2 regions of the Allobosea sp. FG18 genome follow, and region 1 is predicted to be linked to the other one. Evidence: predicted binding sites of a transcription regulator. Region 1 holds the regulator's gene; the other holds the start of a gene.
The links. Region 1 encodes PhoB, which activates phosphate uptake and scavenging genes when phosphate is short. Its sites were predicted from a motif close to TGTCATNNANCTGTCAT; they were not measured.
Positions count from the first base shown of each region.

Region 2: a site for PhoB is predicted at 5,620-5,636, ahead of ugpB (sn-glycerol-3-phosphate ABC transporter substrate-binding protein UgpB). Genes of this name have one in related genera too.

Region 1 covers NZ_JBMDKB010000002.1:100,257-115,457, forward strand. Annotated here, with positions in the region: gene ACODTJ_RS02660 (GntR family transcriptional regulator) at 1-161, shown strand, start outside; gene ppk2 (polyphosphate kinase 2) at 226-1,179, opposite strand; gene ACODTJ_RS02670 (ATP-binding protein) at 1,424-2,482, shown strand; gene pstS (phosphate ABC transporter substrate-binding protein PstS) at 2,812-3,837, shown strand; gene pstC (phosphate ABC transporter permease subunit PstC) at 3,995-4,969, shown strand; gene pstA (phosphate ABC transporter permease PstA) at 4,981-5,865, shown strand; gene pstB (phosphate ABC transporter ATP-binding protein PstB) at 5,905-6,711, shown strand; gene phoU (phosphate signaling complex protein PhoU) at 6,788-7,507, shown strand; gene phoB (phosphate regulon transcriptional regulator PhoB) at 7,656-8,363, shown strand; gene ACODTJ_RS02705 (SpoIIAA family protein) at 8,367-8,753, opposite strand; gene ACODTJ_RS02710 (amino acid ABC transporter ATP-binding protein) at 8,877-9,629, shown strand; gene zapE (cell division protein ZapE) at 9,723-10,901, shown strand; gene ACODTJ_RS02720 (TetR/AcrR family transcriptional regulator) at 10,904-11,503, shown strand; gene mdh (malate dehydrogenase) at 11,825-12,787, shown strand; gene sucC (ADP-forming succinate--CoA ligase subunit beta) at 12,866-14,062, shown strand; gene sucD (succinate--CoA ligase subunit alpha) at 14,072-14,956, shown strand; gene ACODTJ_RS02740 (2-oxoglutarate dehydrogenase E1 component) at 15,114-15,201, shown strand, end outside.
Region 2 covers NZ_JBMDKB010000009.1:63,845-79,045, reverse strand. Annotated here, with positions in the region: gene ACODTJ_RS12070 (DUF2244 domain-containing protein) at 1-396, shown strand, start outside; gene ACODTJ_RS12065 (class I SAM-dependent DNA methyltransferase) at 381-1,001, opposite strand; gene ACODTJ_RS12060 (methylated-DNA--[protein]-cysteine S-methyltransferase) at 1,314-2,210, shown strand; gene ACODTJ_RS12055 (hypothetical protein) at 2,323-3,966, opposite strand; gene ACODTJ_RS12050 (fumarylacetoacetate hydrolase family protein) at 4,317-5,495, opposite strand; gene ugpB (sn-glycerol-3-phosphate ABC transporter substrate-binding protein UgpB) at 5,721-7,046, shown strand; gene ugpA (sn-glycerol-3-phosphate ABC transporter permease UgpA) at 7,123-8,004, shown strand; gene ACODTJ_RS12035 (creatininase family protein) at 8,004-8,753, shown strand; gene ugpE (sn-glycerol-3-phosphate ABC transporter permease UgpE) at 8,753-9,601, shown strand; gene ACODTJ_RS12025 (sn-glycerol-3-phosphate import ATP-binding protein UgpC) at 9,609-10,688, shown strand; gene hemW (radical SAM family heme chaperone HemW) at 10,832-12,031, opposite strand; gene rdgB (RdgB/HAM1 family non-canonical purine NTP pyrophosphatase) at 12,028-12,675, opposite strand; gene rph (ribonuclease PH) at 12,810-13,526, opposite strand; gene hrcA (heat-inducible transcriptional repressor HrcA) at 13,670-14,755, shown strand; gene ACODTJ_RS12000 (DUF3297 family protein) at 14,844-15,092, shown strand.

The DNA of each region.
Region 1 (15,201 bases):
TCCGCCAATACGAGACGCGCATCCAGAACCACATCCTGGTGCCGGTGATGCAGGACCATCTCAAGATCATCGCCGCGATCGAGAGCCGCGATCCCGAGCGCGCCGCGGACGAGATGAGCATCCATATCGGCAACGCCCGCGCCCGGGCGATGCAGTACTGACGAGCGCGATCGTCATGGCTGGAGGAAACGGACCAGGCGATCGGGTCTTGAGGCGGCCGAGATGCTACCCGCCCTCGGGCTCGCCGCCATCATCGAGATAGCGGCTGACCGGAATGACGATCTCCTCGTCCAGCGTGCCGATCGCCGACTCGTCCTTGTCCTTGTAGGGGACCATGCGCAGGACATGGCGGATGGCGTTGAGGCGGGCGCGGAGCTTGTCGTTGCTGCGCACGACATGCCAGGGCGCGGCCTCGGTCGAGGTGCGGGAGAGCATTTCGTCGAAGGCGCGGGAGTAGTCGTCGAAGCGCGGGATGGATTCGAAGTCGATCGGCGAGAGCTTCCAGCGCTTGAGCGGGTCGTGCCAGCGGGCGTGCAGGCGCGTCATCTGCATCTCGCGCCCGATGGTCAGGAAGAGCTTGATCAGGCGCACGCCGTCGCGCGCGAGCATACCTTCAAAGGCAGGCGCCTCACGCAGGAAGTGCTCGGTCTCCTCGGGCTTGCAGAAGCCCATGACGCGCTCGACGCCGGCGCGATTGTACCAGGAGCGGTCGAAGAACACGATCTCGCCGGCTGTGGGCATCCGCACGGCATAGCGCTGGAAATACCATTGGCCCCGCTCGGTGTCGGAAGGTTTTGACAGGGCGACGATGCGGGCCTGGCGCGGATTGAGATGCTGGGTGAAGCGGGCGATGGTGCCGCCCTTGCCGGCGCCGTCGCGGCCCTCGAAGACGATGACGACGCGCTCGCCATGCTTGCTCGCCCAGCGCTTCAGCTTCTGCAATTCGATCTGCAGCGGTTCCATCTCGCGGTTGTAGCGCTTGCGCTTCATCCGCTTGCCATAAGGAAAATTCCCGCTGTGGTAGGCGGCGTCGATGATGGCTTCCGGCAGGCTGTCGGCCTCGATATCGAAGTCTTTCGCCTTGCTGGATTTGGTGCGGGTCTTGGCCGGCTTGGCGTGATCTTCCGACGGCACGACGATCGGTTCCTTCACGTGCGAACCCGAGAATTTCTTCGCCATCGGCAGGCTCCTCTTTCACAAGCAGCCTAGCCGGCTAGAGCAATTCCGCAATTCCCCGAATGGCGCGATAGCTCCAGCTCCTTGTTTTGTCGCATGTTCGCTGACGCGGCCCTTCGGTTCTTCACGCGAACCGGTGTCCACTTCGCTCGAAAATGCTCCGGGTCGCGGAAGGGAATTGACGCCTGCCGCGCTTCCGCTCAGGAAGAGGCCCCGTCGGCATCCGCCGTCTGTCTCCGGGCTTCCCATGGTCGATCTCTCCGCTTCCAATGCCGCGCTGGTGCGGGACGTGATCGAGGCGATCGGTGCGCCGGCCGTGCTGCTCGACGGACAGGGCGTGGCGCAGGCGCTGAGCCCGGCCATGCAGGCGCTGATCCCCGGTGTTGCCGTCGGCAAGCTTCTCGCGCTGGTGCTGCGTGACCCCGATCTCAACGATGCGATCGAGCAGGTGGCGCTGGAGGGCGGCCGCAAGACCGTCGAGCTCGTCGAGCGGGTGCCGGTCGAGCGGACTTTCCGCATCCATATCGCCGCGCTGCGTGACAGCGGCCTGCGCCATGCGACGCTCTTGACCTTCCAGGACCTGAGCGAGCAGCGCGTGATCGAGCGCATGCGCGTCGATTTCGTCGCCAATGCCAGTCATGAATTGCGTACGCCTCTGGCCTCGCTGCTCGGTTTCGTGGAGACCCTGCAGGGGCCGGCGCGCAACGACGAGCGGGCGCGGGAGCGCTTCCTCGCCATCATGCGCGAGCAAGGCCTGCGCATGGCCAGGCTGGTCGATGATCTGCTTTCGCTGTCGCGGATCGAGCAGCGGGCCCATGTCGCGCCGGATACCCCGGTCGATCTCGCCGGCATCGCCCGCGAGATCGTGGATTCACTGACGCTGATGGCGCGCGAGCGCGATGTCACGCTGGCGCTGAAGACGCCGCGCGAGGCGCTGCAGGTGCCGGGGGACCGCGACGAATTGCTGCGCCTGATGGAGAACCTCGTCGAGAACGCGATCAAATACGGCAAGCCCGGTGGGGAGGTTGCGATCACCGTCGAGACCGGCGAGAGCGAGGCCAGCTTCAGCGTACGTGACCACGGGCCGGGCATCGCGCCGGAGCATCTGCCGCGCCTGACCGAGCGCTTCTACCGGGTCGACACCGCCGCGAGCCGCGAGACGGGCGGCACCGGCCTGGGCCTCGCCATCGTCAAGCATATCGTGCTGCGCCACCGCGGGCGCCTGACGATCGAGAGCAAGCCGGGCGAGGGCGCGACCTTCAGGGCGATCCTGCCGCGTTTCGCGGCCGGGCACGCCAACGGCTAAGCTTGGGTGACGCTTGGCGGTTTCGAGCGACCCGCTTGTCATTCCGGGGCGCGCCGCAGGCGCGAACCCGGAACCCACGACTGGGTTCGCGTTCGCGATCATGCGGTTGCCAAGGGCTCGCCTGGTCGTGGGTTCCGGGTTCTCCGCTGCGCGAAGCCCCGGAATGACAAGAGTGGTGCCAGCTGGGAGGATTCCCGATCATCCACGTCGGCCAGCCCGTGCATGACAGGCCTTCGTGACAGCTTTCATGACGGATTGTCATTTGGCTGTCATACAGAGGGTGTTCTGACAGGGCCGCTAGATAGAGCGACCAGATGAGGACATCTCACATGCGCAAGATTCTCGTTCTCGCGGCCGTTGCCGCCGGGATCGCCGGTTCCGCCCAGGCTGCCGACATCACCGGCGCCGGCGCGACCTTCCCCTTTCCGATCTATGCGAAGTGGGCCGAGGCCTACAAGAAGGAGACGGGCACCGGACTGAACTACCAGTCGATCGGCTCGGGTGGCGGCATCCGCCAGATCAAGGCCAAGACCGTCGCCTTCGGCGCCACCGACGCCCCGCTCAAGGGCGAAGACCTGACCAAGGACGGCCTGATCCAGTTCCCGACCGTGATGGGCGGCGTCGTGCCGGCCGTGAACATCGCCGGCGTCGAGCCGGGCAAGCTCAAGCTCTCGGGCGAGATCATCGCCCAGATCTACATGGGCGACATCAAGAAGTGGAACGATCCGAAGATCGTCGCGCTCAATGCCGGCGTCACCCTGCCGGACGCGAACATCAACCCGGTCTACCGTTCGGACGGCTCGGGCACGACCTTCGTGTTCACCGACTACCTGTCGAAGGTCTCGGCCGACTGGAAGTCGAAGCTCGGCACCAACACCGCCGTGCAGTGGCCGGTCGGCATCGGCGGCAAGGGCAATGAGGGCGTCTCCGCCTCGGTCAAGCAGGTCGCCAACTCGATCGGCTATGTCGAATATGCCTATGCCAAGCAGAACAAGCTCTCCCATGCCCTGGTGAAGAATGCCGACGGCAACTTCCCGGCGCCGGAAGAGAAGGCCTTCCAGGCCGCCGCCGCCAACGCCAACTGGAGCGAGCAGCCGGGCTTCGGCATCTCGCTCAACAACCAGAAGGGCGCGGAAGCCTGGCCGATCACCTCGGCGACCTTCATCCTGGTCCATGCCAAGCCGGAGAAGCCGGAAGAGGTGCAGGCCGCGCTGAAGTTCTTCGAGTGGGCCTACAAGTCCGGCGACAAGCTGGCCAGCGACCTCGACTACGTCGCCCTGCCGGCGAATGTGAAGGACCAGGTCCGCAATGCCTGGAAGGGCGTGACCGACAATTCCGGCAAGCCGATCTTCTGATCGCTGCCAGCGACACGGGCGAGGCGGGTTTCGATCCGCCTCGCTGCACTCTTCAAGCCCTCATCCTGAGGAGCCCTTTTCGGGCGCTCTTCAGGATGAGGGCTGGGGTCGGGCGGGTAATCCGACGATCCCGGCAACGCCACCGGAGCCTTCGCGGATGACCGCAGCAACCGACATGACGAGCATTCCCGGCGCGACGCCGATCGTGCGGAAGGCGCCGAAGGCGACCTTCGACCTCGTTTTCCGCAATGCCAGCTTCGCGGCCGCGCTGCTGGTGCTGGTGCTGCTCGCGGCCATCATGGCCTCGATGGTGATCGGCGGCTGGCCGGCCTTCCGCGAATTCGGCCTCGGCTTCATCACCTCCAGCGTCTGGGATACGCAGAACGAGCAATACGGTGCCTGGCCGGCGATCGTCGGCACGCTCTCGACGGCGCTGATCGCGCTGGTGATCGGCGTGCCGCTCTCGCTTGGCATCGCGGTCTACCTGACGCAGCTCGCCCCGGCCTGGTTCAAGAAGCCGGTCGGGACCGCGATCGAGCTGCTCGCCGCCGTGCCCTCGATCATCTACGGCATGTGGGGCCTGTTCGTCTTCGTGCCGCTCTTCGCGGCCTATGTGCAGATCCCGCTCTCGAACATCGTCGAGGGCATGCCGATCGTCGGCACCGTGCTTTATGCGCGCTCGCCCTCGGGGCTGGGCATCTTCACGGCTGGTATCATCCTGGCCTTCATGATCATCCCCTTCATCGCCTCGATCACGCGCGACATGCTGGAGCAGATCCCCTCCGTGCTGCGCGAGAGCGCCTATGGCATCGGTGCGACGACCTGGGAGGTCGTGCGCCATGTGCTGGTGCCGCAGGCCGGCGTCTCGATCATCGGCGCGGTGATGCTCGGCCTCGGCCGCGCGCTCGGCGAGACCATGGCGGTGACCTTCGTGGTCGGCAACGCCAACCGGCTCTCGGCCTCGATCCTCGATCCCGGCTCGACGATCGCCTCGCGCATCGCCAACGAATTCAACGAGGCGCTGGGCCTGCAGCTCAACGCGCTGATCGCGCTCGGCTGCATCCTGTTCTTCGTCACCTTCGTCGTCCTCGTCATCGCGCGACTGCTGGTCGCCCGCGTCAAGCGCTACTGAGGCTCAACCCCATGACCATGACGACCACGCCTCGCGAACTGCCTTATCAGCCCTGGGGGCGCGTGCGCCAGTCGCGCCGCACCGCCGACCGGCTGATGAAGGTCATCGCCACCGGCTTCACCTTCATCGCCATCTTCGTGCTGTTCTGGATCCTCGGCATGCTCGTGGTGAAGGGCGTCGGCGGCCTTTCGATCGCGACCTTCACGGCGGTGACGCCCGGCCCCGGCACGGAAGGCGGCGGCATCGCCAACGCCATCGTCGGCTCCTTCGTGCTGACCTTCCTCGGCATCGCGATCGCCACGCCGATCGGCGTGCTGGCCGGGACCTGGCTTGCGGAATACGGCCGCGGCTCGAAGCTCGCCAACCTGATCCGCTTCATCAACGACATCCTGCTCTCGGCACCGTCGATCCTGATCGGCCTGTTCGTCTACGTCATCCTGGTCGAGCCGTTCCGCGGTTATTCCGGTTGGGCCGGCGGCGTCGCGCTCGGCATCATCGCGATCCCGGTCATCGTGCGCACCACCGAGGACATGCTGAACCTCGTGCCCGGTCCGCTGCGTGAAGCCGGCGCCGCGCTCGGCGCGCCGCCCTCCGTCGTCATCACCTCGGTGACCTGGCGCGCGGCCAAGGCCGGCATGGTCACCGGCATCCTCTTGGCGCTCGCCCGCATCGCCGGCGAGACCGCGCCGCTGCTCTTCACCGCGCTCAACAACAATTTCTGGTTCTCGCCGACGCTGGTCGGCGGCGTCTCGAACCTGCCGGTGACGATCTACCAGTTCGCCTCCGCCCCTTACGAGAACTGGCAGCAGCTCGCCTGGGCCGGCTCGCTCATCATCACCGTCTCGATCCTCGTGCTCTCGATCATTGCCCGGCGCATCGTCGCCGGCAGCAAGTGAGCCTGAAACCAACCCGGTCGCGACCGACCTTGAGGACCCATGTCGATGCTTTCGACCCTTGAACTCTCCCCCCAGTCGCTCGATGCCGAGGCGCCCGTCCGGATCGCGGTGAAGAACCTCGATTTCTACTACGGCGAGCACAAGGCGCTGAAGAACATCAATCTCGACTTCCGCGACCGCCACGTCACGGCGCTGATCGGCCCGTCGGGCTGCGGCAAGTCGACCCTGCTGCGCATCTTCAACCGCATCTACTCGCTTTATCCGGAGCAGCGCGCCGAAGGCGAGATCATGCTCGATGGCCGCAACATCATCGGCAAGGACGTCGATGTGAACGAGCTGCGCTCGCGCGTCGGCATGGTTTTCCAGAAGCCGACGCCGTTCCCGATGTCGATCTACGACAACGTCGCCTTCGGCATCCGCCTCTACGAGAAGCCGCCGAAATCGGAGCTCGACGACCGCGTCGAGGGTGCCCTGCGCCGTGCCGCGCTCTGGGACGAGGTCAAGGACAAGCTGAAGAGCTCGGGCATGGGCCTCTCCGGCGGCCAGCAGCAGCGCCTGTGCATCGCCCGCACCATCGCGCAGAAGCCGGAGGTGATCCTGTTCGACGAGCCGACCTCGGCGCTCGACCCGATCTCGACCGGCAAGATCGAGGACCTGCTGGAGCAGCTCAAGAGCGACTTCACCATCGCGATCGTCACGCACAACATGCAGCAGGCGGCGCGCATCTCGCAGTACACGGCGTTCATGTATCTCGGCGAGGTCATCGAGTTCGCGCCGACCAACACGATCTTCATGAACCCCGCCAAGAAGCAGACCCAGGACTACGTCACCGGCCGTTTCGGCTAAGCGACATTTAGTTTCGCATCGGCTTGCCCGAAAACCGGTTTCCACTTTTCGGCCCGATGTGCCGGAGGACAACGCCATGACCGACCATATCGTCCGCTCCTACGACACCGATCTCGAAGGCATCCGCCGCAGCCTTGCCGAAATGGGCGGCATGGCCGAGCGCATGCTGGGCGATTCCACGGTCGCGCTCGTTCGCCGCGACACCGCGCTCGCCCAGAAGATCATCTCGGCCGACCAGCGCCTCGACAATCTCCAGCGCGAGGTCGAGGAGAAGGCCGTGCTCACCATCGCCCGGCGCCAGCCGCTGGCGCAGGATCTGCGCGAGCTGATCTCGGCGATCCGCCTCGCTTCCGACATCGAGCGCGTCGGCGATCTCGCCAAGAACATCGCCAAGCGCGCCGTCGCCATCGCCGGGCAGTTCCAGCCGCCGCATCGCGCGGTCGTCGGCCTCGAGCATATCAGCCGTCTCGTGCAGGCCCAGCTCAAGGACGTGCTCGACGCCTATGCCGCGACCAACGAGCAGAAGGCGCTCGAGGTCTGGAAGCGCGACGACGAGATCGACGCGCTCTACACCTCGCTGTTCCGCGAACTCCTGACCTACATGATGGAAGATCCGCGCAACATCACCTTCTGCACGCATCTGCTGTTCTGCGCGAAGAACATCGAGCGCATCGGCGACCACACCACCAATATCGCCGAGACCATCCATTACCTCGTCACCGGCGATTCCCTCGATGTGAACCGTCCCAAGCTCGATACGACCAATATCGAGGTCGAAGCGGTGACGGGAAACTGAACGAACACGAAGTGCCGTAGCCTTTCCGTCATGGTCGGGCTTGTCCCGACCATCCACGTCTTCGTCCTGGCAGGTGCCGTTCAAGACGTGGATGCTCGCCACAGGGGCGAGCATGACGGCAGGCTCGAATGACGGACGGAAAAGAAGCATGGCCGCACGCATCCTGATCGTCGAGGACGAGGAGCCGCTCACCCTGCTGCTGCGCTACAACCTCGAGGCCGAGGGCTTCGAGGTGGACAGCGTCGCGCGCGGGGACGATGCGGAACTGCACCTGCGCGATCACACGCCCGATCTCGTCCTGCTTGACTGGATGCTGCCGGGCCTGTCCGGCATCGAACTCTGCCGGCGCCTGCGCTCGCGGCGCGATACCGAGCGCGTGCCGATCATCATGTTGACGGCGCGCGGCGAGGAGACCGAGCGGGTTCGTGGCCTTGCGACCGGCGCCGACGACTATGTCGTCAAGCCCTTCTCGCTGCCGGAGCTGATCGCGCGCATCCAGGCGCTGCTGCGCAGGGCGAAGCCCGGTCACGTCGCCGGCCTGCTCGCGGCCGGCGACCTCGAACTCGACCGCACGACGCGGCGTGTCCGGCGGGCGGGGAGCGAACTGCATCTCGGGCCGACCGAGTTCCGCCTGCTGGAATTCCTGATGCAGGCGCCGGGCCGGGTCTATTCGCGCGCGCAGCTCCTCGACGCAGTCTGGGGCCGCGACGTCTATATCGACGAGCGCACGGTGGACGTCCATGTCGGGCGTTTGCGCAAGGCGATCACGCCGGGTGATGCCAAGGACCCGCTGCGCACCGTGCGCGGCGCGGGCTACGCCTTCGACGAGACCTTCGCGCGCAGCGGAGCCGCGTAAGCCTCAGGCGTCCGGCCCGCCCTCGATATCGCCGACCCAGCTCAGCGCCTTGTCATAGTCCTCGGGCTTGAAGGCGCGGACCTTGACGAAGGGGATCGCCGGGTCGAGCAGATCGACGAAGCCGGCGAGCCAGCCCCTGTCGGTGATTACGGCCTCCTTCGGAAAGCGCCTGAGCTCCCAGAGCTTGCCGATGCTGTAGCGCGCGTCCTTCCAGGCCGCGGCGAGTGTCATGTCGGTGAAATCGGTCATGTCGGCGAGGATGCCGAGCTTCTCGTGGCGGGTCAGCCGTGCCTCGATATCGGCTACGATCGCGTCGATATCCTCAGCCGTCAGCGTCCGCGACAGGCGATAGGCGGCGACATGGTCCGGGGCAGGCAGAATGGTGTGCATGGCGCGTCCTCCTTCGCGACAACGCGCGGGCGAGCGGGAGGTTTCGCCGGGCTGGCCTTGCCGAAGATCGGGCGCTATGGCCTCCAAAGCCATTCTTGAAGAGCAGCGCGGGAGGGCGCGACGTTGAGCGCGGCGCAGATCACGAAGGCGGAAGGCGCTGCCGTCACGATCACGCGTGTGAGTAAGCGCTTTGGCCCGCAGATCGCACTGAACGACGTCTCGCTCGCGGTCGAACCAGGGCAGGTCCAGTGCATCATCGGGCCGCCGGGTGCGGGCAAATCGACGCTACTGCGCTGCATCGGTCAAAGCGAGGCGATCGATCAGGGTTCGATCGAGATCGACGGAGAGCCGGTCGAACCGGAGAGCGCGCGCCGTCACCCAACCATCGGCATGGTGTCGCAGCGCCCGGAATTGCTCGACCATATGACCGCCCTGCAGCATGTCATCGAGGGGCCGCTCGCCCTGCTGAGGCGGCCGCGCAGGGAGATCGTCATGGAGGCGATGGCGGCGCTGGAGAGGGTCGGGCTGGCAGATCGGCGCGATTCCTATCCGAGTGAACTCCCGGGCGGGCAGCGGCAACGCCTCGCCATCGCGCGGGCGATGGCGGCGAGGCCGCGGCTGATGCTGCTGGACGAACCGATGGCCGGGCTCGATCCGGACGCCGCGGGCGAGGTTCTCGATGTGATCCGCGGGCTTGCAGGCTCGGGCCTGACCATGATCGTGGCGACGCATGAGCCTAGCTTCCTGCGCGAGGTCGCCGACGACATCGCCTTCATGAAGGGCGGCGAGATCGTCGAGCAGGGAGCGCCCCGGATCATCCTCGTCGCAGCGAAGCAGGCGCGCACACGCGACTTCGTCGCAACTCCGACGGCGTAAGGCCTTTCGCCGCGAGTGCTCGGCGGGCTTGCGATGAGGGCAGGGCTGCCGTAACCCGGTGAGGTCTTTTCTGGATCGCCAGCGCCCGCCGTCATGTCAGCCTCGATCACCGACCGTTATGCCGCCCTGGTCGAGGCGGGCGCCATCGAGCGCGATCCCGCGCAGGTCGCGGTGGTCAAGAAGCTCCAGGCGCTGACCGAAACGCTTGCCGCCCGGCGCCTGGCCCGCAAGGGCAGCGCGCTCGGCTGGCTCTTCGGCAAGAAGCCAGACACGGCGGCGGTGCCGAAGGGGCTCTATGTCTGGGGCTCGGTCGGCCGCGGCAAGACCATGCTGATGGACATGTTCTTCGAGGCAGCGCCGGTGAAGCGCAAGCGCCGCGTGCATTTCCACGAATTCCTCGCCGACGTCCATGGCCGCATCAATGCCTTCCGCCAAAAGATCAAGAGCGGCGAGGTCAAGGACGCCGATCCGATCGCGCCGGTTGCGGCCGCGCTGGCGGAAGAGGCCTATCTGCTCTGCTTCGACGAGTTCACCGTCACCGATATCGCCGATGCGATGATTCTCGGGCGGCTGTTCACGGCGCTGTTCGCGGCGGGCGTGGTGGTGGTCGCGACTTCGAATGTCGAGCCGTCGCGGCTCTATGAGGGCGGGCTCAACCGGGCGCTGTTCCTGCCCTTCATCGCGTTGCTGCAGACCAAGGTCGAGGTGCTCAAGCTCGATGCGCGCACCGATTTCCGGCTGGAGAAGCTGGGCGGTGCGCCGGTCTATCATGCCCCGGCCGACGAGAAGGCGAAGGCTGCGCTCGATACCGCCTTCAAGGCGCTGTCGGGCAAGGCGCAGGGCCAGCGTACGGTCCTCACCGTGCAGGGCCACGATCTCGTCCTGCCGCAGGCGGCCGGCGGCGTGGCGCGGGCGGGTTTCGCCGATCTCTGCGCGCAGGCCTATGGCGCTTCCGACTACATCGCGCTGGCACAGCGCTTCCATATGCTGGTGCTCGACGATATCCCGATCCTCGATTTCGACCGACGCAACGAGGCCAAGCGCTTCATCATCCTGATCGACACGCTCTATGAGCATCATGTGAAGCTCGTCGCCTCGGCGGCGGCCGAACCGCATGAGCTCTATCGCGCGAACAAGGGGCGCGAGGCCTTCGAGTTCGACCGCACCGTCTCCCGCCTGATCGAGATGCGCTCCGAGGAGTATCTGGCGATGCCGCATGGCCGGCCGGATTCCACGGCGAGCGGGGATACGACGGGGCTGGTGGAGACCTGACGATGCCGCAGCGCGAACCGAGCGAGACCCGCATCCTCACGGTCGCCGGCGAGCATCTGCGCAAGTTCGGGCTGAAGCGCTTCACCGTCGTCGCGGTGGCGGAAGAGGCGGGCATGACCCATGCCAATGTCTATCGCTACTTTCCCTCCAAGGGCGCGCTGATCGACGCCGTCGTCGATGTCTGGCTGAAGGCGACCGAGCGCCGGCTCGCCGATGTCGCCGACGGACCCGACCCGGCCGACGACAAGCTCGAGCGCCTGATCCTGGCGCTGGCCAAGGCCAATCGCGACCTGCTGACCGAGGAGCCGCATCTCTTCGCGGCCTTGTCGCTGGCGGTGGCCAAGCGGCACGCAATCAGCCGGCGCAACCGCACGCGCGTGCGCGCCCTGTTCGAACGGGTGGTCGACGAGGGCATGGCGACCGGCGTGTTCGAGCCGCGCGACCGCGACCGGGCGATCGCCTTCGTCATCGACGCCACCAACCGCTTCATCCATCCGGCCTCGCTCGCGCTGGAGGCGGACGTGCCGCAGGCCTCGGTCGATACGCGGCTCTCGACCCTGATCCGCGTGATCCTGCGGGTGCTCGGCAGCGGGATCGTGTGAATAATCTGGTGACGAATTACAGTTTCTGTAAATTGTAATTGCCGGATTTCGTTCCTCGTGGAACCGAGTGTGATTATCTGCCTCTTCTAAGTTATTGAAAAATATAAGCCGGCCTCGCGCGATGTCGCGCGAGGCGTCCGGTGCCCGAGAAAAGCCGCTTTTGCGGCGAGGGTTGCGGCAAAAGGCCGGTTTGGGCCAAAGGAACGCACGGTTTGGCCGGCTCCCTCCGGGGAGCTGACCTGTCGCAGCGCCAAGGCATTTTGAATGTCGAAGCCGGCAAAGGCCGGATCGATGGTCGCGCCAGAAACAAAGGACTAGGCAATGGCCCGTAAGAAGATCGCCCTCATCGGCTCCGGCCAGATCGGCGGCACGCTCGCTCACCTCGCCGGCCTCAAGGAACTGGGCGACATCGTCCTGTTCGACATCGCCGAGGGCATTCCGCAGGGCAAGGGCCTGGACATCGCCGAGTCCGCCCCGGTCGACGGCTTCGACGCCGGCTACAAGGGCACGAACTCCTACGAGGACATCAAGGGCGCCGACGTGATCATCGTCACCGCCGGCGTGCCGCGTAAGCCCGGCATGAGCCGCGACGACCTGATCGGCATCAACCTCAAGGTAATGAAGTCGGTCGGCGAAGGCATCAAGCAGTACGCCCCGAAGGCCTTCGTGATCTGCATCACCAACCCGCTCGACGCGATGGTCTGGGCGCTCCAGAAGTTCTCGGGCCTGAAGCCCAACATGATCTGCGGCATGGCCGGCGTGCTCGATAGCGCCCGCTTCCGCCACTTCCTCGCCGAGGAGTTCAACGTTTCGGTCAAGGACGTCTCGGCCTTCGTGCTCGGCGGCCATGGCGACGACATGGTGCCGCTGGTTCGCTACTCGGGCGTCGCCGGCATCCCGCTGCCGGACCTCGTCAAGATGAAGTGGACCACGCAGGAGAAGCTGGACGCCATCGTCGAGCGCACCCGCAAGGGCGGCGGCGAGATCGTCAACCTGCTCAAGACCGGCTCGGCCTTCTATGCCCCGGCTGCCTCCGCGATCGCGATGGCCGAGAGCTATCTCAAGGACCAGAAGCGCGTCCTGCCGGCGGCGGCTGCGCTGAAGGGCCAGTATGGCGTCAAGGACATGTTCGTCGGCGTTCCCGTCGTGATCGGTGCCAAGGGCGTCGAGCGCGTCGTCAAGATCCGCCTCAACGGCGCCGAGAAGGAGATGCTGGCGAAGTCGGTGGCTTCGGTGCAGGGCCTGATCGACGCCTGCAAGAACATCGACTCGTCACTCGCGTGATTTAAGCAAGGGCGGCGGCGCGGATACGCGCGGCCGCCCTTTCGTCAATTTTCGGTCGCTGTCAGGGAAACCGAGCACATGAACATCCACGAATACCAGGGCAAAGCCATCCTCAAGGAATTCGGCGCGCCCGTTTCGGCCGGTTTCCCGGCGCTGACGGTGGCGGAGGCGGTCGAGGCCGCCAAGAAGCTGCCGGGGCCGCTTTACGTCGTGAAGTCGCAGATCCACGCCGGCGGGCGCGGCAAGGGCAAGTTCAAGGAACTGCCGGCCGATGCCAAGGGCGGCGTTCGCCTCGCCAAGTCGGTGGCCGAGGTCGAGGCCCACGCCAAGGAAATGCTCGGCAACACGCTGGTCACGATCCAGACCGGCGAGGCCGGCAAGCAGGTCAACCGCCTCTATATCGAGGACGGCTCGGACATCGAGAAGGAGTTCTACCTCTCGGCTCTGGTCGACCGCGAGACCTCGCGCATCGCCTTTGTCGTTTCGACCGAGGGTGGCATGGACATCGAGGCCGTCGCCCATGACACGCCCGAGAAGATCGAGACCTTCTCGGTCGATCCGGCCACCGGCATCATGCCGCATCACGGCCGCGCCATGGCGCGCATCCTCGGATTGAAGGGCGACCTCGCCAAGCAGGCCGGCACCGTGCTCGGCCAGATCTACAACGCGTTCGTGGCCAAGGACATGGACATGCTGGAGATCAACCCGCTGATCGTGACCACCCAGGGCCAGCTCAAGTGCCTGGACGCCAAGGTCTCGTTCGACTCGAACTCGCTCTATCGTCACCCCGAGGTCGTTGCGCTCCGCGATACGACTGAAGAGGACGAGAAGGAGATCGAGGCCTCCAAATACGACCTCGCCTATATCGCGCTCGACGGCACGATCGGCTGCATGGTCAACGGCGCCGGCCTCGCCATGGCGACGCTCGACATCATCCAGCTCTATGGGGAATCGCCCGCCAACTTCCTCGACGTCGGCGGCGGTGCCTCCGAAGAGAAGGTGACGGCGGCGTTCAAGATCATCACCGCCGACCCGAAGGTGAAGGGCATCCTCGTCAACATCTTCGGCGGCATCATGAAGTGCGACGTCATCGCGCGCGGCGTCATCGCCGCGGTGAAGGCCGTCGGCCTTCAGGTTCCGCTGGTCGTGCGTCTCGAAGGCACGAATGTCGAGGAAGGCAAGCAGATCATCCGCGAGTCCGGCCTCAACGTCATCCCCGCCGACGACCTCGACGACGCCGCGCAGAAGATCGTCGCCGCGATCAAGAAGGCCTGAGGAGCAGACATGTCCATCCTGATCGACAAGAACACCAAGGTCATCTGCCAGGGCTTCACCGGCAAGAACGGGACCTTCCACTCCGAGCAGGCGATCGCCTATGGCACGCAGATGGTCGGCGGCACCTCGCCGGGCAAGGGCGGCTCGCTCCATCTCGGCCTGCCCGTCTTCGACAGCGTGCACGAGGCCAAGGCCAAGACCGGCGCCGACGCTTCGGTCGTCTACGTGCCGCCTCCGGGCGCTGCGGACGCGATCTGCGAGGCGATCGATGCCGAGATCCCGCTGGTGATCTGCATCACCGAGGGCATCCCGGTGCTCGACATGGTCCGCGTCAAGCGTTCGCTGGTCGGCTCCAAGACCCGCCTGATCGGCCCGAACTGCCCCGGCGTCGTCACCGCCGGCCAGTCGAAGATCGGCATCATGCCGGCGAACATCTTCAAGCCGGGCAATGTCGGCATCGTCTCGCGCTCGGGCACGCTGACCTATGAGGCGGTGTTCCAGACCACGAACGAGGGCCTCGGCCAGACCACGGCCGTCGGCATCGGCGGCGACCCGGTCAAGGGCACCGAGTTCATCGACATGCTCGAGATGTTCCTGGCCGACGACAAGACCGAGTCGATCGTCATGATCGGCGAGATCGGCGGCTCGGCCGAAGAGGACGCGGCGCAGTTCATCAAGGACGAGGCCAAGCGCGGCCGCAAGAAGCCGATGGTCGGCTTCATCGCCGGCCGCACGGCCCCTCCCGGCCGCCGCATGGGCCATGCCGGCGCGATCATCTCGGGCGGCAAGGGCGGCGCCGAGGACAAGATCGCGGCGATGGAAGCGGCCGGTATCCGGGTCTCGCCCTCGCCGGCGCGCCTTGGAAAGACCTTGGTCGAAGTGTTGAAGGGCTGAGGCGTTTTGGCGCGTCATGACTGGCCTTGAGCCGGCCATGACGCGCCGCCAAATCCCGAGGAGTTGCCCGGGGCAGGCCTGGGCATGACGGCAGAATGAAGGATGTCCGGGCAGGGGTTCGGACATGGCTTAAGCGGCGAAGGAAGGCAGGAGCATCATGGCTCGCCAGGACATCAACGAGGCTCTCGCGCAGACCGGCTTCCTCTATGGCGGCAACGCTGCCTATATCGAGGACCTCTATGCCC
Region 2 (15,201 bases), on a different contig from region 1:
GCGAGCGTGATCTCCTCGATCCCCTTCGTCGTGCTCGGTGCCTGGCCGGTCGCCGGCTTCTTCGGGATCGATGTCGTCGCGCTCTTTGTCGCCTTCCACGTCAATTTCCGGCATGCGCGCGCCTTCGAGCGCATCGTGGTGACGCCGCTGGAGGTCTTCCTGCGCAAGGTTTCGCATCACGGGCGCGAGACGGTCTGGCGCTTCAATCCGATCTGGACAAGGCTCGAACGCCAGACCGACGAGGATTACGGCCTGCTCGGCCTGAAGCTGGTCTCGCGTGGGCAGAGCGTCGCGGTCGCCGCCGCGCTCTCGCCGCATGAGCGCGCCGGTTTCGCCGATGCGCTGGGTTCCGCCCTGTCGAGCGCCCGCCGCGGGCCGGATTACGGGGCGCCCTGAGCAGGACCGGCCTGGGCGAGCCAGATCGTATGCCCGCCGCAGCTTTGGTCCTCCACGATATGGTCGATGACCGAGAAGCCGTTCTGCGCGAGCAAGGTCCGGTACTCCTGTGGGTCCAGGCTGCCATGATAGAGCGCCTCGCCCTCGAAGCTGCCGATCGCTTCGCCATGCGCCGGACCGCTGGTGAACATCAGAGCCGCCCCCGGTGCGGCATGGTTCGCGAAGACCTTGAACATCCCGCGCTGATCATCGGGCGTCAGGTGGAAGAACGAATCCCAGGCGATCAGTCCGCCGAAACGGCGTCCAAGTGCGAGCTTGCGCATGTCGGTGACCTGCCAGTCGCCCTCGGGAAAGCGCTCCCGGCACAGGGCGATCATCGCCGCGGCGGAATCGACGCCGGTGACGGCATGGCCCTGTTCGCTGAAATGGCGAGCGATCGGCTGGCCTGTGCCGCAGCCGATATCGAGAATCGCCGCGTCGGGTGCGAGCAGGGCCCGGAAACGCGCGAGCCAGGGGCCTTCCATCAGCAGCTTGCCGCGCAGGCCGTCATAGGTGGCGGCATGGCGCTGGTAGAGATCGATGATCGCGTCGGCGGGAGAAGTCATGGCCCTATCAGCCCTCATCCTGAGGAGGCCCGCAAGGGCCGTCTCGAAGGATGTTCCCGGAGGCTCCTGAACCATCTGGACCATCCTTCGAGACGCCGCTTCGCGGCTCCTCAGGATGAGGCTGATCAGTGAGGACGATGTGGAGGGCAACCCCGCCCTTGCCAGCTTTCGGGTGGGAACGGCATGGTGGAGACCCTAGATTCGCATCATGACGAATGATGCGAGGCTCCCATGAACGCTCATGCTTCCATGAAAACGGCGATGACCCCGACGCGCTTCTCCAATGCGGTGCTGGCGCGTGCCGCCGAGGCCATGCCGAGCGAGGCCGATTTCCCGGCCGTCGCGCCCGGCTCGGATTACGACACCGTCCGGCGTATCCTCTCCTTCATCACCCATAACTGGCGCGAGCAGCCGACGATCGAGGCGATCGCGGAGGCCGCCGGCGCGACGCCGACCGATGTCCATCATCTCTTCCGGCGCTGGTGCGGGCTGACGCCGAAAGCCTTCCTGCAGGCGATCACGCTCGACCATGCCAAGGGGCTGCTCTCCGCCTCGGCCAGCATCCTCGATACGGCGCTGGAAGTCGGACTCTCCGGCCCCGGCCGCCTGCATGATCTCTTCGTGACGCATGAGGCGATGTCGCCCGGCGAATGGAAGACCGGTGGTGAGGGCTTGAAGCTCTCCTACGGCTTCCATGTCTCACCCTTCGGCGAGGCGCTGGTGGTGATCACCGATCGCGGCCTCGCCGGCCTTGGCTGGGTCTCGAACAGCGCCGATGGCGGCAAGGTCGTCGGCGGCCGCGCCGAGGCGCTGGCCGACATGATGCGGCGCTGGCCCCATGCCGATTATCACTACGACCCGGTGCTGACCGCGCCCTATGCCGGCCGCATCTTCGAGCCCAAGGCCTGGTCGCCCGAGACGCCGCTGCGCGTCGTGCTGATCGGCACCGATTTCGAGGTCCGGGTCTGGGAGACGCTGCTGCGCATCCCCGTCGGCTGCGCCACCACCTATGGCGAGGTCGCCAGCCATATCGGTAAGCCGAGCGCGGCACGCGCCGTCGGCATGGCGGTCGGCAAGAACCCGATCTCCTTCGTGGTGCCCTGCCACCGCGTCATCGGCAAGTCCGGCGCGCTGACCGGCTATCACTGGGGACTGACGCGCAAGCGCGCCATCCTCGGCTGGGAAGCCGGGCAGACGGCGGCTGGCTGATATATAGAGCGTGCCCGTGTTTCTCCGAACCGCAGGTACGCTCTAGTTCTTTGTTTTATCGCATTTTCTTCACGCGAACCGGTATCCGCTTCGCTCGAGAATGCTCTACCGCCTACTTCCTGAGATACATGTCCCAGCAGGGCGCGAGCGCGATCCGCTCGCGCCCTTCGAGCGCGGCGGCGAAATGGCTGCGGATCATCTCGCGCGGCGTCGTCACCGGGCATTTCGGCATCAGCATCGCGTCCGTCTGCCGGAGGGCCTCGATGGTCCCCGGCTGGAGGTCCGGCGTGCTGCGGCCTGGGTCGACGCCGACGGGCACGACGCGCGGCGGTGAGCGCTCCAGCAGGCGGTTCAGCGGATCGACGAAGTCGAAGGTGAAGAAGCCGTTGAGCTCGCGCTTGTTGGCGGCTTCCCAGGCCTTGATCGCGGTGATCGCCTGCTGGATCTCGAGCATCCAGGTCGCCTGATAGTCGATCTCCGAATAGAGGATATAGGAGGGCAGGATGTCGCGCTGGATCAGGTCGCGATAGCCTTCCGGCTGCGTCGCATAGTGGTCGAGCATCGCCGCGGCGCGCGCGGCGATGTCGCGCTTCACGCTGATGCGGCCGAGGGGGCCGAGATCGGGCACGTCGAGTGCGACATAGGTCGCCGCGCCCATCACCGCACGCATGCCCCGCTCCAGGCAGATCACGGCACTCGGCAGCGTGACCGCGAGCGTCAGGACGAGAACAACCGGCCGCATGCGGTCCTCGCGCCGCTCCCACCAGTCGAGCAGCAGCGGCAGCAGGATCGGCCACAGCCCGATGAATTCGAGCGAGCCGGTGTTTTGCGTCTCGAACAGGGCGAGCGCGAACAGGCCGGCCGCGAACCAGCCGATCGGTGCATCGGCCAGCGCCCGCCAGCCGGCGAGTGTCGCCGGCAAACCATCGCGCCAGGAGGCATAGGCCAGCACGGCGAGCAGCAGCAGCGACGGCCCGATCACGTTGAACTTGACCGAGGCCACGGTCAGGAAGCGCGGCAGCAGCGTATCGGTGTTGAGGCCGAGCAGGGTCAGGATATCGATGACATAGGCGGAGCTCAGCCCGGTCGCGAGCTCCAGCACGCCCAGCGCGAGGATGACGAAGCCGGCGGCGATGACCGCATCGCGGAAGCGCATCCGCCCGCTGAGCGTGGCATAGCCGACGAGCAGCGTGCCGGAGACCGCGCCGGTGATCTTGGTCAGGAACAGCGCCAGCATCAGCGCGGCCACGAGCCCGACCTGCAAGCCGCGCCGCTGCACGAAGATCAGCGTGGCGATCAGCAGGTAGAGCAGCAGGGCGACATGGCGGTTGTAGAAGCCGTAGCCGTCGAAACCGGGCGAGGGATAGAGCCCGTGCAGGTTGATCGGCAGCGCCGCGAACAGCAGGAAGGGCAGGACGAGCGCGAGCGCCTGCGGCCGGGAGCGCCGGGAGACCTCGCGGGCGATCAGGGCCAGCACCGGCAGCATGACCGGCAGCAGTGCCCAGTTGATCAGCAGCATCGGCTGCGCGTTGGGGAAGAGAATGTCGAGCGCCGCGGCTAGGTAGAAGCCGAGGGGGCCGATCGGCGCGAAGAAATCGATGGTCGGGACCTGGCCGAGTTCGATGCGTTGGATCGCGTCGAGATAGACGACCGTGTCCCAGGCATTCGGCCCGAGCGGCAGGCGCAGGGGCAAGATCAGGCCGGCGATGGCCGCCAGCGCGAAAGCCATGATCCAGGCGAGAGGCGAGCCGGCCACGCGCACCCTCATCCCTTTGCCGTCGACAGGTTTGCTGTCGACCTGGGAGCTCTGTCTCCCGATCTCACTCATCGCCACGCCGAACCCTCCTGGTCCAGCCCGCTCAGTGGCAGAAAATTCTTACCATCCGCCTGACGGAAAGGCAGGTTCTCGTTCTTTTCGTAGAAGATTGGGATGTTTGGACGCACGCATCTGCCACAGGCGCCGTTCGTGTCTGCGCGAAACCACGCCGTCATCCCGGGCTTGCCCAGGGATCCATCGAAGGGCGCCGCGCTCTACGATGGATCCCGGATCTCCGCTTCGCTGCATCCGGGATGACACGGCGGCCGTGAAAATTGCGATCCTGCCGCTCAGAGCAACCCGCGCCCGGCGAGGTAACGCATCAGATGCGAGGCGCCATAGGTCCAGGGCGCGCAGGCGTCGGTGCGCTTCATCCGGTTGACGAGGCTGCCGAGCTCGGGCGCGGCGATGGTGACGATGTCCCCGTATTTATGGGTGAAGCCGCCGCCGGGCGCGTCGCGATCCTTGATCGGCGCGAACATGGTGCCGAGATAGAGCGCCGCCCCGTCCGGATACTGATGATGCGGGCCGATCATCTGCGCGGCGAGATCGGCCGGGTCGCGGCTGATTTTTGCGATCGAGGAGGAGCCTTCCAGCCGGAAGCCGTCTTCGCCCTCGACCGTCAGTGTCACCGTGGTCTGGCGGACATGGTCGAGCGTGAAGCCGGCATCGAACAGGCGGATGAAGGGGCCGACCGCGGCAGCGGCATTGTTGTCCTTGGCCTTGCCGAGCAGGAGCGCCGAGCGACCCTCGACATCGCGCAGGTTGACGTCGTTGCCGAGCGTGGCGCCGACGATGGCACCCGTCGAGGCGACGATCAGCACGATCTCCGGCTCGGGGTTGTTCCAGCTCGAGGCCGGATGCAGCCCGGCATCCGCGCCGGTGCCGACCGTCGACATCGGCGGGGCCTTGGTGAAGATCTCGGCATCCGGCCCGATCCCGACTTCGAGATATTGGCTCCAGGCGCCCTGCTTGATCAGCACCTCCTTGAGATGCATCGCCTCGGGCGAGCCGGGCTTCAGCTTCGACAGGTCGTCGCCGATGAGCTTGCCGATCTCGGTGCGGATCGTTGCAGCCGCGGCCGGGTTGCCGCGTGCCTTCTCCTCGATCACGCGCTCCAGCATCGAGACGGCGAAGGTGACGCCGGCCGCCTTCACCGCTTGCAGGTCGAGCGGGGAGAGCAGCCAGGGGCGCTTCGGATCGCGGCCATCCACAGGCGTGTTGGCGAGAATGTCGGCTAACGAACCGATCGCCTCGCCCTCGGCTGCGCGCAGGGCTGCGGCCGGGTCGGCGCTCTCGCAGAGATCCCGGCTGGTGGGGAAGCTCCGGGTCACGTCGACGATCTGTCCGCCGCGGAGCGTCACCACGGCCGGGCCGCCGAGATCGGGGCGCCAGACGCGGCCGGCGAGCGCGGCGGCATCGGCATCCGCGGGCAGGGTCGTGGTCACGGCGAGGTCGAGGCTGGGCATGGCGGCATCCACGGGCGGATTCGGGTCGGGAGCGCAGATCAGCCGGTTACGCCGGAATGTGCAAGCGAGAGGCCGGCGCGATTCATGCCGGGCCGGACCCAGACCTAAAGCGGATTGCGCCGGTCGTCATCGATTTGTCATTGAAATGTCGCCTGCGCTTCATGCTAGCTTGCGCACCAACGACAAGAACCGCGGCGGCGCCCGCCCGCGGAAGGGAGACATTCCATGAGCATCAAATCGCGCATCCTGATGTCGGTCGCTGCCTTCGCGCTGGCCGGTGCCGCGCCTGCCCTGGCGCAGACCGAGATCCAGTGGTGGCACGCGCTGACCGGCGCCAACAACGACGTCGTCGTCAAGCTTTCCGAGGACTTCAACGCCTCGCAGAAGGACTACAAGGTCGTACCCGTCTACAAGGGTTCCTATCCCGACACGCTGAACGCCGGCATCGCCGCCTTCCGCGCCGGCCAGGCCCCGCACATCCTGCAGGTCTTCGAGGTCGGCACCGGCACGATGATGTCGGCCAAGGGCGCGATCAAGCCGGTCCACGAGGTCATGAAGGAAGCCGGCGAGAAGTTCGACCCGACCGCCTATCTGCCCGCCATCACCGGCTATTACTCGACGGCCAAGGGCGACATGCTCTCGATGCCGTTCAACTCCTCGTCGATGGTGATGTGGTACAACAAGGACGCCTTCAAGAAGGCGGGCCTCGACCCCGAGAAGCCGCCGAAGACCTGGCCCGACACCTTCGCGGCCGCCAAGAAGCTGAAGGCCGCCGGCTACGACAAGTGCGGCGTCTCGAACGCCTGGGCGACCTGGGCCAATATCGAGCAGTTCGGCGCCTGGCATAACGTGGCGCTCTCGACCAAGGTCAACGGCATGGCCGGCTTCGACGCCGTGCTGAACTTCAACAAGAGCCCGGCTTTCCTCAAGCACTGGACCAATCTGGTCGAGCTGCAGAAGGACAAGACCTATGACTATTCCGGTCGCACCAACAATGGCGAAGGCCGCTTCACCTCGGGCGAATGCCCGATCTTCCTGACCTCCTCGGGCTTCTTCGGCAATGTCAGGGCGAACGCCAAGTTCGACTGGGGCAATGCCGCGATGCCGTATTATCCCGACGTGCAGGGCGCTCCGCAGAACTCGATCATCGGCGGCGCTTCGCTCTGGGTGATGGGTGGCAAGAAGGCCGACGAGTACAAGGGCGTCGCGAAGTTCTTCACCTTCCTCTCGAATGTCGATCGCCAGGTGAAGCTGCATACCGAGTCGGGCTACCTGCCGATCACCAAGGCGGCCTACGAGAAGGTCAAGGCGTCCGGCTTCTACAAGGACAAGCCCTATCTCGAGACCCCGATCCTCGAGCTGACCAACAAGGCTCCGACCGACAACTCGAAGGGCCTGCGCTACGGCAGCCTCGTCCAGATCCGCGACATCTGGTCGGAGGAGCTGGAGGCGGCGCTGAACGGCCAGAAGTCGCCGCAGGCGGCACTGGATGCGGCGGCCGAGCGCGGCAACCAGATGCTGCGCCAGTTCGAGCGCACCGCGGCCCGCTAAACGCTTAGCTCTTGCAAACCCAAGGCCATCCCGGACACTCTCCGTCCGGGATGGCCGTCTCGTTCCAGGGAAGCCGATGCAGAAGAATGCATACTTCAAGGGGCTGACGATCCCCTTCCTGCTGCTTCTGCCGCAGCTCGCCATCACCGTCGTGTTCTTCTACTGGCCGGCGACCCAGGCGGTCTGGCAGAGCTTCCTGCTCGAGGATGCCTTCGGCACATCGACGGAATTCGTCTGGTTCGAGAACTACCAGATGCTCTTCGCCGATCCCGGCTACCTCAAGGCCTTCATCAACACGGCGGTCTTCTCGACCTTCGTCTGCGTGTTTTCGCTCTCGATCGCGCTGCTTTTCGCCGTGATGGCGGACCGCCAGATCCGGGGCGCCGAGGTCTACAAGACGCTGCTGATCTGGCCCTATGCGGTGGCGCCCGCGATCGCCGGCGTGCTCTGGATCTTCATGTTCGATCCCTCGCTCGGCATGCTCGCCCGCGGCCTGCAATCGCTTGGCGTCCCGTGGAATCCGCGGCTCAACGGCAACCACGCCATGCTGCTGGTCATCCTGGCCGCGACCTGGAAGCAGATCAGCTATAATTTCCTGTTCTTCCTCGCCGGCCTGCAATCGATTCCGAAAAGCGTGATCGAGGCGGCGGTGATCGACGGCGCCCGGCCGATGCGCCGATTCTGGACCATCGTCTTCCCGCTGCTCTCGCCGACGACCTTCTTCCTGCTCGTCGTCAACATCGTCTACGTCTTCTTCGACACCTTCGGCATCATCGACACGGTGACCGGCGGCGGCCCTTCGGGCGCGACCGAGACGCTGGTCTACAAGGTCTTCTCGGACGGCAAGGGCGGCTCCAATCTCGGCGGCTCGGCGGCCCAGTCGGTGCTGCTGCTGATCATGGTGATCGGGCTGACGGCCGTGCAGTTCCGCTTCATCGAGCGCAAGGTCAGCTACTGATGTCCTCCGTGCTCTGGATGGACCTCACCGCGGAGGAACTGCGCGCCAAGGCGGCGACGGACACGATCGTCGTCCTGCCGGTGGCTTCGATCGAGCAGCATGGCCCGCATCTGCCTGTCGGCGTCGACACGATCCTGTGCAGCGGCGTCTGCAAGGCGGCGGCCGAGCGCGCCGGCGATGTCGACGTCGTCGTCGCGCCGACCTTGTGGTGCGGCATGGCCGAGCATCACATGGCCTTCGGCGGTACCTTCACCTTCGATATCCCGACCTATCGCGCCGTGCTGCTCGCCTTCCTCAGGAGCATCGAGCGCCACGGCTTCCACCGCGTGCTGATCGTCAATGGCCATGGCGGCAACATCGCCGCGCTCACCGCCTTCCTGCCTGATTTCGCGCGCGAGACCCGGCTGCATGTCGAGGCGACCACCTATTTCATGCTGGCGCAGGACGCGTTCCCGCCCTTGCTTGAAGACCAGAAGGGCGTCCAGCATGCCTGCGAGGTCGAGACCTCGATGATGATGGTGCTGGCGCCGGGCTCGGTGCGCGAGCCGCGCCTGGCCGAGGCCTTCGGCGCCCGCGACGGCCTGCCGGGGCGGCCGACCGTCTCGCGCCACCGCTCCTTCCGGGAGATGACCGAGACCGGTGTGATCGGCGATGCGCGCCGTGCCACGCCCGAGAAGGGCCAGGCCTGCCTCGATGCCTGTGCGGACGCGCTGGCCGGATTGCTGCGCGAAATGGGAAGGGCCGCCTGATGGTCGAAGACCGCCGCCTGGGCGACGCGATCGCCTATGTCATCCTGACGATCGGCGTGCTGATCGTCGCCTTCCCGGTCTGGCTGACCTTCGTCGCCTCGACCTGGGACGCCGCGACCGTGATCAACGGCCAGATGCCGCTCTATCCCGGCCCGTATTTCCTGGAGAACTACAAGCGCATCCTGTTTGTCGGCACGTCGAGCACGACGCGCGAGCCGGTGATCGGGATGATGGTGAACTCCTTCATCATGGCGATCACGATCGCGCTCGGAAAGATCTTCATCTCCGTGCTCTCGGCCTATGCAGTGGTCTATTACCGCTTCCCGTTCCGCATGGCGGCGTTCTGGATCATCTTCATCACGCTGATGCTCCCGGTCGAGGTTCGCATCTTCCCGACCTTCAAGATCGTCTCCGACCTGAACATGCTCGACACCTATCAGGGCCTCGCCATCCCGCTGATCGCCTCGGCGACGGGCACGCTGCTGTTCCGGCAGTTCTTCATGACGATCCCCGACGAATTGCTCGAAGCCTCGAAGATCGACGGTGCCGGCCCCTTCAGGTTCTTCAAGGACACGCTGCTCCCGCTCTCGATGACGACGATCGCCGCGCTCTTCGTCATCCAGTTCATCTATGGCTGGAACCAGTATCTCTGGCCGCTTCTGGTGACGACGAAGGACTCGATGCAGACCATCGTCATCGCCATTAAGAAGATGATCGTCACCGCCGACGCCCTGACGGAATGGCAGCTCGCCATGGCCACGGCCATGCTGGCGATGCTGCCGCCCGTCTTCGTCGTCATCGCCATGCAGAGGCTCTTCGTGAAGGGCCTGGTCGAAACCGAGAAGTAATCCGCGAATGGCCCAGGTCACTCTCAGCAACGTCAAGAAGGTCTATGCCGGCGGCGTCGAGGCCGTGAAAGGCGTCTCCTTCGACATCCCCGACGGCGGCTTCTGCGTGCTCGTCGGCCCCTCCGGCTGCGGCAAGTCCACGCTTCTGCGCATGGTCGCCGGGCTGGAGACGATCTCGTCCGGCGAGGTCGCGATCGGCGAGCGCGTCGTCAACCAGGTCGAGCCGGCCGACCGCGACATCGCCATGGTGTTCCAGAACTATGCGCTCTACCCGCATATGAACATCTACGACAACATGGCCTATGGCCTGCGCAACCGCGGCACGCCCAAGGACGAGATCGACAAGCGCGTCAAGGAAGCCGCGCGCATCCTCGCGATCGAGCCCTTCCTGGAGCGCCGGCCGCGCCAGCTTTCCGGCGGCCAGCGCCAGCGCGTCGCCATGGGCCGCGCCATCGTGCGCAAGCCGCAGGTCTTCCTCTTCGACGAGCCGCTCTCCAATCTCGACGCGAAACTCCGCGTGCAGATGCGCGTCGAGATCAAGAAGCTGCAGCGCGCGCTGGGCGTCACCTCGATCTACGTCACCCACGATCAGGTCGAGGCGATGACGCTCTCCGACAAGCTTGTCGTGATGAATGCAGGCCAGGTCGAGCAGATCGGCCTGCCGGCCGAGGTCTATCGCAAGCCGGCGAGCAAGTTCGTGGCGACCTTCATCGGCTCGCCGCCGATGAACATCCTGCCCGGCCTCGTCGACGGCTCCGGCATCGTCGCGCTCGGCGACACCATCATCGAAGTCCGCGACCTGCGCGAGGACCTGACGGCACAGTCTCCGGTCGAGGTGGGCTTACGTCCCGAGGATGTCGAGATCGCCTCGGAAGGGCAGGCGGGCTCGCTGCCCTTCGATGTCGAGTTCATCGAGGAACTGGGCGCGACCCAGCTCTTCCACGGCAAGCTCTCGGGCCACCCCTTCGTGATGCAGGCGGCGACCGGGGAGGTCGCGGCGCAGGAAGGCCGGCTCTGGATCACCGTCGATCCCGACAAGGTCCATGTCTTCGATCCGAAGACGGGAGCAAGGCTGGGGAAGGGCTGAGCGGCGCATTTCGCGCTCTTCGTCATGGTCGGGCTCGTCCCGACCATCCACGTCTTCATTTGTGTCATGCGGTGTTCAAGACGTGGATGCTCGCCACAAGGGCGAGCATGACGGCGGTGTTTCCACGCTCGACGAAAATCGCCTCAAGCCGCCAGATCGGCCACCAGCGCATCGAGCAGCAGTGCCCCGTCCGGTGTCGCGGCGAGCCGGCCGCCATCACGCTCCATCAGCAGCTTCTGCTCGATCAGGCTGGCGATGCGTTTCGCATTGAGTGCGCGTCCGGCCAGTGCCTTGAACACCTGGGGATTGATACCCTCGACGAGGCGAAGCCCCATCAGCAGGTATTCGTCGCCCTGCGCTTCCTCGGATAGTCGCTCGTCCTCGACCAGCGCATGGCCCTCGGCCTCTACCCGCTCCAGCCAGATCTCCGGTCGCTTCTCGGTCGAATGTGCCATGCGGCCCTGCGCCGTCACCAGCCTGCCATGGGCGCCGGGGCCGATTCCGGCGTACTCGCCATAGTGCCAATAGACGAGGTTGTGCCGGCACTCTGCCCCCGGCCGGGCATGGTTCGAGATCTCGTAGACCGGCATCCCGTGCCTGGCCGTGATCTCCTGCGTCGTCTCGTAGAGCGCAGCGCCCGCATCATGGTCGGGAATGGCGAGCTTGCCGGAACGGAACAGCCGTTCGAAGGCGGTGCCGGGCTCGATCGTCAGCTGGTAGAGCGAGAGATGTTCGGCCGCATGGCTGATCGCCAGCTCCAGCTCGGCGCGCCACAGGGCGGGCGTCTGCAAGGGCGAGCGGGCATAGATCAGGTCGAAGGAGTAGCGCTCGAAATACTGGCGCGCGATCGCGACGGCGGCGAGCGCCTCCTCGGCCGAATGCATCCGGCCGAGCGCCTTGAGATCGGCATCGTTCAGCGCCTGCACCCCGAGCGAGACGCGGTTGACGCCGGCCGCCCGGAAATCGCGGAAGCGCCCGGCCTCGACGCTGGTCGGATTGGCCTCCAGCGAGACCTCGCAATTGGGGTCGACAGCCCAATGCTCGCCGATGGCGTCGAGGATCGCGCCGACCGTGCGGCCCTCCATCAGCGAGGGCGTGCCGCCACCGAAGAAGATCGAGGACACCGTGCGGCCCGGCACCAGCGCGGCCCGGTGCGCGATCTCGCGGCGGAAGGCGGCGATATAGCGCTGCTGGTCCGGCGGCTGCAGCCGCACATGGCTGTTGAAGTCGCAATAGGGGCATTTGGCCAGGCAGAACGGCCAGTGCACATAGACGGCGAAGCCCGCATCCGCGGTCGGATGCAGGAGCGTTGGCCGCTCCGTGAGGGCGGCCGGGGCGCTCAAGAGGGCTTCCTCAGGCAGGTCGCGGCGAGCACATGGAAGGCGCGCGCGCGATGCGACAGACCGGGCGAGCCATCGGCCGGAATGCCGTGCTTCTCTTCAGCCGACATCTCGCCGAAGGTCTTCTCATACCCGTCCGGCAGGAAGATCGGGTCATAGCCGAAGCCGCCGAGGCCCCGCGCCTGCTCGGTCACCGTGCCGAAGACGCGGCCTTCGAACAGCTCCTGATGGCCGTCCGGCCAGGCGATCACCAGGGCCGAGACGAAATGCGCCTTGCGTTTCTCCGGCGTGATCGCGCCGCGCTTGGCGAGTTCCATCTGCACCCGCCCGATCGCCGGGGCGAAATCCTTGCCCGGTCCCGCCCAGTTGGCAGAGAACAGGCCCGGAGCGCCGTCGAGCGCGTCGATGCAGATGCCTGAGTCGTCGGAGAGCGCCGGCAGCCCGCTGGCGCTTGCCGCGGCGACAGCCTTGATCGCCGCGTTCTCCGAGAACATGGTGCCGTCCTCGACCGGCTCGGGCAGGCCGAGTTCCCCGGCCGAGACGAGCTCGATGCCGTAGGGCGCCAGCAGGTCGCGCATCTCGCGCAACTTGCCCTGGTTATGGGTCGCGATCACGAGCTTGCCGGTGAGGAGGCGGTGCTCCGACATCTCTTCTTATCCTCTGGAACCACGCCGTCATCCCGGGCTTGACCCGGGATCCATCGAAGAGCGTCGCACTCTACAATGGATCCCGGATCTCCGCTTCGCTGCGTCCGGGATGACGCCGTGTTCTATGACGATGACTACGCCACCGCCGCCTTCTGCAGTGTGACGAGCTGGGAGACGCCGCCCTTGGCGAGCTTCAGCAGCGACAAAAGCTCCTCCTCGGAGAAGGGCGCGCCTTCGGCGGTGCCCTGCACCTCGACGATGCCGCCGGAGCCGGTGATGACGAAGTTCGCGTCTGTCTGCGCGCCGGAATCCTCGACATAGTCGAGATCGATCACCGGGTTGCCGGCGACGATGCCGCAGGAGATCGCGGCGACATGGTCCTTGAGCGGGTTGGTGCCCTTGAGCAGGCCGCGCCCTTCCATCCATTTCAGCGCGTCGTGCAGCGCGACCCAGGCACCGGTGATCGAGGCCGTGCGGGTGCCGCCATCGGCCTGGAGCACGTCGCAATCCACGACGATCTGGCGCTCGCCGATCGCGGTCAGGTCGACCACGGCACGAAGCGAACGGCCGATCAGGCGCTGGATTTCCTGCGTGCGGCCGGAGGGCTTGCCGGAGGTGACCTCGCGGCGCGTGCGCTCATGCGTGGCGCGCGGCAGCATCGAGTATTCGGCGGTGACCCAGCCCTTGCCGGTGCCGCGCAGCCACGGCGGCCCCTTTTCCTCGACGGTCGCGGCGCAGAGCACCTTGGTCTCGCCGAACGTCACCATGCAGGAACCCTCGGCATAGCGCACCACGCCGCGTTCGAGCGTGACCTTGCGCATCTCGTCGGCGGCGCGTTTGGAGGGTCGCATGAAATATTCCTGTCTTGCGGGGAAGTGGCGGCTTGTAGGCGTTTGCGCCGCGCGCGGCAAGGCGCGGAGCGGTTCTGCCCCTTGATCCCCGCGCCTTGCATGACGACAATAGGACGAGAACGACGGTTCGTCTGAAAAGGTTCATGAGCGCCCATACGCCCCGCCTCGAGACGATGAGCAGCCTGGTCGAGACCGACCAGCGCTCGCGCGAGATTTTTCGCCAGATCGTCGACGGCTATCTGACGACGGGGGAGCCCGTCGGCTCGCGCAATATCGCGCGCCTGCTGCCGAGGGCGCTGTCGCCCGCGACGGTGCGCAATGTCATGACCGACCTCGAAATGGCCGGGCTGATCTACGCGCCGCATACCTCCGCCGGACGCCTGCCAACTGAGAGAGGCCTGCGCTTCTTCGTCGATGCGATGATGGAGGTCGGCAACCTCACGACCGAGGAGCGCTCGCGCATCGAAGCGCAGATCAGGGTCGCTGCCAGCAACCGCAATCTCGACCAGACCCTCACGGAAGCCTCGGCCCTGCTCTCTGGCCTGTCGCGCGGCGCCGGCGTCGTCGTCACCACCAAGGCCGATGTCCGGCTGAAGCATATCGAGTTCGTCCGGCTCGACCCTGCTCGCGCGCTCGTCGTGCTGGTCTCGGAGGACGGCACGGTGGAGAACCGTCTGCTGGCTTTGCCGCCCGGCCTCCCGGCCTCGGCCCTGAGCGAGGCCGCGAATTTCCTCAACGCCCGTATCCTCGGCAAGACGCTGGCCGAACTGCGCGGCGAGATCGGCGGGCAGCGCGAACTGATGGAGCGCGAGCTCGACGTGCTGACGGCCCGCCTCGTCGAAAGCGGCATCGCGACCCAGGCCGGCCCCGGCAGCGACCGCCATCTCATCGTGCGCGGCCAGGCCAACCTGCTCGACGATCTCCGGGCGCAGGAGGACCTCGAGCGCATCCGCATGCTCTTCGGCGATCTGGAGACGCAGACCGACGTCATCGACCTCTTGACCCGGGCCGAGGATGGCGACGGTGTGCGCATCTTCATCGGCTCGGAGAACAAGCTGTTCTCGATGTCGGGGTCATCGATGGTCGCCGCGCCCTTCCGCGACGCCGAGCAGCGCATCGTCGGCGTCGTCAGCATTATCGGCCCGACGCGCCTGAACTATGCTCGCATCGTCCCGATGGTCGACTACACCGCCAAGGTCGTCGGCCGCCTGCTCGACGGCAGCCGCTAGGCCAGCCTCGAGGCCCTGAGTTGGCTTTGCGGGCGGAAGCGGCTATCGAGCGGGCAAATCATCCCTTTCCGCAATTCAGGTGCGAGCCATGTCCGAGCAGCTTCCCGACCGTCTTTCCGTCAATCCCGAGAGCCCCTTCTACAATGAAGAGGTGCTGGCCCGTGACATCGGCATCCGCTTCAAGGGCGTCGAGAAGACCAATGTCGAGGAATATTGCGTCTCCGAAGGCTGGGTGAAGGTCGCCGCCGGCACCGCCAAGGACCGCTTCGGCCGTCCGATGACGATCACGCTCAAAGGCCCGGTCGAGCCTTATGTCCGCGGCAACGCCGAGGGCTGAGCCTTCTTGTCATTCCGGGGCTTCGCGTAGCGAAGAGCCCGGAAACCACGACTGGGCGAGCCGCTAGTCGTGGGATGTCAAATGCCTCACCCAGTCGTGGGTTCCGGGT